2 regions of the Paenarthrobacter sp. 2TAF44 genome follow, and region 2 is predicted to be linked to the other one. Evidence: predicted binding sites of a transcription regulator. Region 2 holds the regulator's gene; the other holds the start of a gene.
The links. Region 2 encodes HrcA, which represses chaperone genes, less so after heat shock. Its sites were predicted from a motif close to TTNGCACTCGNNNNNNNCGAGTGCNAA; they were not measured.

Region 1 (3,401 bases), on a different contig from region 2:
CGCATGCCAACTCGATGCAGGCCTTCAGGTAGCTCAACTTGTCACCGGTGTCATAGCGGCGCCCACGGAAGACAACGCCATAAACGCCGTAGCCTTCACCTTCCCCGGCAGCCAGAACCTCAAGGGCATCCGTCAGCTGGATTTCTCCGCCGCGTCCGGGAGCAGTGTTCTCCAGGACGTCGAACACTGCCGGGTGCAGAACGTAGCGACCGATCACCGCGAGGTTGGATGGAGCTTCTTCGGGGGACGGCTTTTCCACCAGCTGCTTGATGCGGACGTAGCCGTCTTCACCGTTTTCCTCGACGTCGGCGCAACCGTAGGCGCTGATCTTCGAAGGCTCAACTTCAATGAGGGCAACAACGGATCCACCGGTTTTTTGCTGGACAGCGATCATTTCGCTGAGCAGGTCCTCGCGGGGATCGATCAGGTCATCGCCCAGCAGAACGGCGAAGGGCTCGTACCCGACGTGCTGCTTTGCGCGCAGGACCGCGTGGCCGAGGCCGTTGGGGTCGCCCTGGCGGACGTAGTGGATGTCGCCCAGGTTGGTGGCGGACTGGATGGCTTCCAGCTTGGCAGTATCGCCCTTCGCTGCCAGCGTTGCTTCCAACGCCGGCACACGGTCAAAGTGATCTTCCAGGGCGCGCTTGCTGCGCCCGGTGATCATCAGGACGTCGTGCAGGCCAACCTTCACCGCTTCTTCGACGACGTACTGGATGGCTGGCTTGTCAACCACGGGCAGCATTTCCTTCGGCATCGCCTTTGTGGCGGGGAGGAACCTGGTACCAAGACCCGCTGCGGGGATGACGGCCTTACGGACAGCATTGTTATCGAGAGTCACCGGACTAATGTAACGGAAGGAATACATCAACGGGTAAACCCTCGCCGTGGCAAGACGCAGAAACAGCCCTTGAACTGGAGCGGATTTGCTGCTTTACGTAGACGACGGTAGCCCGCGCGAATCTCATGATCGGACAAAAATGGCATCGAAGGAAGACATCCGCAGCAGCCGACGCCTCTACAGGCGTGGCCTCACCACCGAGCAACTAGCCCAAGCCGGCGAATCAATTGCCCGGCACGGCTTGGCCTGGGCCGAGAAAATCTCGGCCGGATCCCCCAGGACCTTCGCGATCTACGTCGGCGTCTCCCACGAACCCCCAACCATGCCCCTGATCGCAGGCCTCCACAACGCCGGCCACCAGGTGCTGCTTCCCGTCTGCGAAGCTGGCCGCCAGTTGAGCTGGGTCTACTGGACGCCGGAGACAGCTTTCGTCCGGTCCGACTACGCACCCATCGACGAACCCGAAGGCGAGCGTTTGGACAGTGCTGTTGTGAGCGCTGTTGCGGGCATCTTCATGCCGGCCACCGCTGTGGACCGGGATGGCAACCGCATCGGACAGGGCGGCGGCTACTACGACCGCCTCCTCCAACGGCTGGACAGTTCCGGTGGGCGGCCGCCCACCATTGCAGTGGTGTACGACGACGATGTATTGCCTTCCGGAGCTATCCCCGCCGAGCCTTTTGACCGTCCCGTGCCGGATGCATTGACGCCCTCGGGAATCATCACGCTTGGCGCCGGAGAGTGACCTCGTTGACGCTACGTGAAGCCGTGCACCTACGTGGAGTTGGCAGATAGCGAATGAGCGGGATGCTGATGATAGAATTGGCACTCAGGCCCTGCGACTGCTAATGCGGAGATTCTCCGCCACGGCTCCACAGGACCTGAACCTTGTCCTGAAGGAGGAACTCAGTGCCCACATACGCATACGCCTGCAAAGACTGTGACCATGCCTTTGACATCGTCCAGTCCTTCTCTGACAGCTCCCTGACGGAGTGCCCTGAATGCCAGGGCGCGCTCCGCAAGAAGTTCAACAGCGTCGGCGTTGTCTTCAAGGGCTCGGGCTTCTACCGCACGGATTCGCGCGATGCCAAGGGCAGCACCGTCTCCGCTGCGCCCTCCTCCCCGGCGACTCCGACCCCGGCTGCCACGCCTGCACCAGCGGCTGCGGCCGCAGCAAGCTAGCAGCACTTTTCCACACCAGCACTTTTCCACATAGGGCACCCGGGCGCTGTTGGGCGGCCGAGCCCGGTGGCTAACGTGGCCTCATGCCACTAAAGTCCACCACTTCGCCACTCCCCCGCCGCGAACATTCAACTGCCCCTGCCCGGGGCCGTGGTCGCTCCCGAAACCAGCCAACCAGCACGGCTGGCTCGTTCCTCCCGCGGAAGCAGGGGCCACATCGCCAAGTGAGGCTGGGCCTCAGGCAGAGCCTGAACTTCTGGGTCTCCCGGAATCGTCGGCTGACAGTTGCACTGTTGCTCTGCCTGGCCACGGGCATTACAGTCCAACAGCTAACCCCTGCCTCTGAGCAGCGCGTCAGCATTCTCGTCGCTGCCCATGATCTTGCCGCAGGCACCAGCCTCACAGTGGCCGACTTCACCACTGTTGGGGTGCCGCCCGACCTCGCGATTTCCGGAGCCCTGGAGGATCACGTTTCGCTGGTGGGGCGCCAGCTTGCCTCGCCCTTGACCAAAGGGCAGATTCCCACTGAATCCAATCTTCTGGGGCCGGGTCTTCTCACTGGTGCACCTGTAGGTTCAGCTGCGGTCCCTCTTCGCATGGCTGACCCTTCATCCATCCAGCTTCTGTCCCCGGGACAGCTGGTGAATGTAGTACTCACTGCTGCAGGATCATACGACGAGTCCCGGCAAACCGAAGTCCTGGCCGCCTCCGTCCCTGTTCTTTGGACGTCTGCCCAAGGGGGTAAACCTGGCCAATGGCTTGGCACCAGCGACACCGACGGCTTGATGGTGGTAGCTGCAGATCCCCGGCAAGCAGAAAAGCTTGCCGGCGCATCCACGCAAGGCAAGCTTTTCTTCGTTTTGGTCAATCCCTAGGTTTTGGTCAATCGCTGGGGTTTTGGTCAATGCCCAGGTTTCGCCAATCCCTGATGCAGGGCTTGGATTCGGTGATCTCATCAGCCCCAATGTGGGGGCTTCTGCTCCTTCAACCACTGCTCATGGTCATAGTTGCCTTCGTCGCCCCAACGCCGGGGATCGTCTTCAGCGGCCTTGGTAGGCAAGATTCCACCGGAAGCTTGCTTCGTCGCTGGCGTCTTTGACTCTGTCTGCTCTTCAGCGTTTTCGGCGCCTACAGCTGCGGTCTGTTCGTCAGAGCCGCTTTCGTTGCCGGTTCCCTGTTCATTCACTGGTACTTCAGTCCCATCCTCTGGATCACTGGGGGTTGGATTGCTGGCTTCTGCGTTGCTTGGTTCGCCATCCGCCCCCCTGCGCCTGTTCACATCTGTCTGTCCGGGCTGCTGGGATTCCAGCGATGCCTGGGGACTTCCCGGGCTTTGCCGATGCGAAGCCCGGGTTGCGGAGGAACTGCTGTACGAGGAGCT
Region 2 (3,401 bases):
CTTCTGCGGCGATGCGTGATTCCTTTGAGCCTGCCACGAGGTGGTCTACCAGGATTCCGAGCCTGCGCCCTGGCCCGGGCGAGAATGCGGCGATAGCTGACTTGAGGTCGTCCACGCCGTGGAGTGGCTCTACGACGATGCCCTCAATGCGGAGGTCGTCGCCCCAGACTTTCTCCACCAGTTCGGCGTCGTGCTTGCCTTCCACCCAAATACGGCTCGCCTTGGCCACCTGTGCACGATGGCCCAGCACCCTTACGGACCCGGATGCCGTTCGACCCGACCGCACAGGCGAACCAGGAGCCTTTGCTGCCGGAGGCATGAGACGGATGGCCTGCCCTTCAAGCAGGAAACCGAACCCGAGTTGGAACGACTTGGTTTTGCCACGTCTGTCCTCAAGGGAGACGATGTGCATTCCCCCCGATTTCTCCACCCGTGTGACTTCGCCCACCCAGCCGGACTGAACGTCTTCAAGGACCATCCCGCGCTGGACGGCTACCTCGGGGAGTTGGCGTTTGGCAGGAGCGGACAGATCCTGCGGGCCCCACGTATCGAAAGCCAAGGACTTCATACCCCTCTGTGCTGGTTGTGCTGGGAATAACTCCCGCGGGCGGTTTCAATGCTAGCAACGTGCTGGCTCATACTAGACTTGTTAGCACTTGGGCATGTTGAGTGCTAAGTGAGTGCTGTTTATCCGTCCCGATAAAGGCCCGGACAGTCGTCAGGAGGTGTTGCAATGAGTGAGCCACGCAAGCTTGAAGTGCTGCGCGCAATCGTTGAGGATTATGTGCATTCCCGTGAGCCTGTTGGATCCAAGGCACTTGTGGAGCGGCACCATCTGGGCGTTTCCAGCGCCACCATCCGGAACGATATGGCTGTTCTGGAAGAAGAAGGCCTCATCGCAGCGCCGCATACCAGCGCAGGCCGCATCCCCACGGACAAGGGCTATCGGCTGTTCGTGGACCGCATCTCGCAGGTCAAACCGTTGTCCGCCGCGGAGCGTCGAGCCATCCACTCGCTCCTTGAAGGGCCGGACGACCTCGATGACATCCTTGAGCGCACGGTCAGGCTACTGTCGCAACTGACCAACCAGGTCGCCGTCGTTCAGTACCCGCACTCCAACCGTGCCCTGGTCCGTCACGTTGAATTTGTCCTCCTGGCGCCAAAGCAGGTGCTCGTGGTGCTCATCGCAGATACTGGAAGCGTTGGCCAGAAGGTCATCGAGGCTGGCTCCGATGTAAGTAATGAGGCGTTGATGGCCCTGCGCTCCCGGTTCCTGGGAAGCATCGCGGGAACCCAGCTGGCACTGCTGCCGCAGGTGTTGCCTTCCGTAGTGGCGCTGTGCCCGCCGGAGCTTCGGGGACTCGCGCAGCATCTTGCCCATGGTCTCCAGGCCCTCAGCGACACCAGCCGTGAAGAGCGCATCGTCATGGCCGGAACAGCCAACCTTGCCCGCTCCAATGTCGATTTCCCGTTGAGCATTGGGCCAGTGCTGGAAGCTCTTGAGGAACAAGTTGTCATGCTTCGGTTGTTGTCCGATATGGGGGATGATCCCCGCGGCGTGACAGTGAGCATCGGGCGCGAGAATCCTTACGACGGCTTGGCCGAGGCGTCGGTCGTGGCAACGGGGTACGGCTCCGGTGCCAAGGTGGGAATCCTCGGACCAACCCGGATGGACTATCCCACCACCATGGCTGCCGTGCGCGCCGTGGCCCGCTACCTTTCCCGCATTCTCGGCGGCTGACGCAAGCCCCGAGGTAAGAATCGCCGTGTAACCGTATAACAAGGAAGAGATACAGACTTTGAGCAGCCACTATGACGTTTTGGGAGTCTCGCCGGAAGCCACCGGGGAAGAGATCAAAAAGGCGTACCGCAAGTTGGCGCGAAAGCTTCACCCGGACGTCAACCCGGGGGAGGATGTCGCGGAGCAGTTCAAGGCCGTGACGCATGCTTACGAAGTGCTGTCCGACCCCCAAAAGCGCCGCGTCTATGATGCCACCGGTAACGAGAATGGCACTGACAACGGCTTTGGTGGCGGCTACTCCGGCCAGGGCTTCGCGTTCCAGGACATCTTCGACACCTTCTTCGGCGGTGGCGGCGGGCACGCTGGTCCGGCTTCCCGCGTACGCCGCGGCCAGGACGCACTCATCAGTGTCCGCATCGACCTCAAGGACGCCGTGTTTGGCGTCAACAAGAAGCTCGAAGTTGATACGGCAGTCGTCTGCCCCACGTGTGATGGCAGCTGCTGCCGGCCCGGCACGCATCCCGAGCGTTGTGACATTTGTGGCGGCAGCGGCCAAGTCCAGCGGGCCGTTCGATCCATCCTGGGCCAAGTCATGACCACGGCGCCGTGTGGTTCCTGTGAGGGCTTCGGTACGGTCATCAAGGATCCCTGCAACGAGTGCAACGGGCAGGGCCGTATCCGCAGCCGTCGTTCCCTCACCATCAAGGTTCCTGCCGGTGTTGCGACAGGTACGCGCATCCAACTCTCCGGACAGGGCGAAGCAGGACCAGCTGGCGGACCTGCGGGCGACCTCTACGTAGAGATCCGCGTCAACAATGACTCCACCTATATCCGCGAAGGCGACGATCTGCACGCAACACTGAGCGTTCCGATGACAGCCGCCGCCTTGGGCACGGAACTGAGCCTGGAAACGTTCGACGGGCCCCAGGAGATTGACGTCAAGGCCGGCACCCAGTCCGGCGAGGTCATCACGCTTCGCGGCTTGGGCGTTACCCACCTCAGGGGCTACGGCCGCGGCGATCTCAAGGTGCACCTGCACGTTGAGACACCGGTCAAGCTGGATCCGGCACAGGAAGAGCTCCTGCAGCAGCTTGCCAAGTTGCGCGGCGAGCAGTTCAGCGAAGGCAAACTCGTGGCCAGCGGCGGCATGTTCGCCAAGCTGCGGGACAAGCTCGGTAACCTGTAGCGGTGAGCAACCCCGTTTTCTTCACGCCCGCCGGGAGCCTGGACGGAGTTGAGCCGGGCGCTGTGTTCGTCATCGACGGTGCAGAAGCCCGGCATGCCGTTACCGTGAAGAGGCTCACTGTCGGTGAGTCCGTGGACATCGCCGATGGCGCAGGAGCCCGCTTGACAGGCACGGTTGCAGAAGTTGGCCCTGGAAGTTTGTCCGTCACGGCATCCGAGGTAGTTTTCGAAGATCAGCCGGACGTGCGTTTGGTGCTGGTCCAAGCGTTGGCCAAGGGTGACCGTGACGAGTTGGCCATTGAAACTGCCACCGAACTGGGCATAGACGCCGTGATCCCCTGGCAGGCTGAGCGATCCATCGTCCGCTGGAAGGGGGATCGCGCTGCCAAGGCCCACGCGAAGTGGCAGTCTGTAGTCACTGCCGCGGCGAAGCAGGCCCGGCGGGCGTGGATACCGGAGGTGCGTCCTATCCTGG

Region 1: the regulator HrcA is predicted to act here: its motif matches at 1,661-1,687, upstream of AB4Z15_RS20915 (FmdB family zinc ribbon protein).

What each region holds. Positions count from the first base shown of each region.
Region 1 covers NZ_JBFRFP010000027.1:20,159-23,559, reverse strand. Annotated here, with positions in the region: gene galU (UTP--glucose-1-phosphate uridylyltransferase GalU) at 1-865, opposite strand, end outside; gene AB4Z15_RS20920 (5-formyltetrahydrofolate cyclo-ligase) at 978-1,583, shown strand; gene AB4Z15_RS20915 (FmdB family zinc ribbon protein) at 1,748-2,020, shown strand; gene cpaB (Flp pilus assembly protein CpaB) at 2,104-2,895, shown strand; gene AB4Z15_RS20905 (AAA family ATPase) at 2,976-3,401, opposite strand, start outside.
Region 2 covers NZ_JBFRFP010000013.1:76,701-80,101, forward strand. Annotated here, with positions in the region: gene AB4Z15_RS14105 (DUF3097 domain-containing protein) at 1-559, opposite strand, end outside; gene hrcA (heat-inducible transcriptional repressor HrcA) at 734-1,741, shown strand; gene dnaJ (molecular chaperone DnaJ) at 1,800-2,927, shown strand; gene AB4Z15_RS14120 (16S rRNA (uracil(1498)-N(3))-methyltransferase) at 2,930-3,401, shown strand, end outside.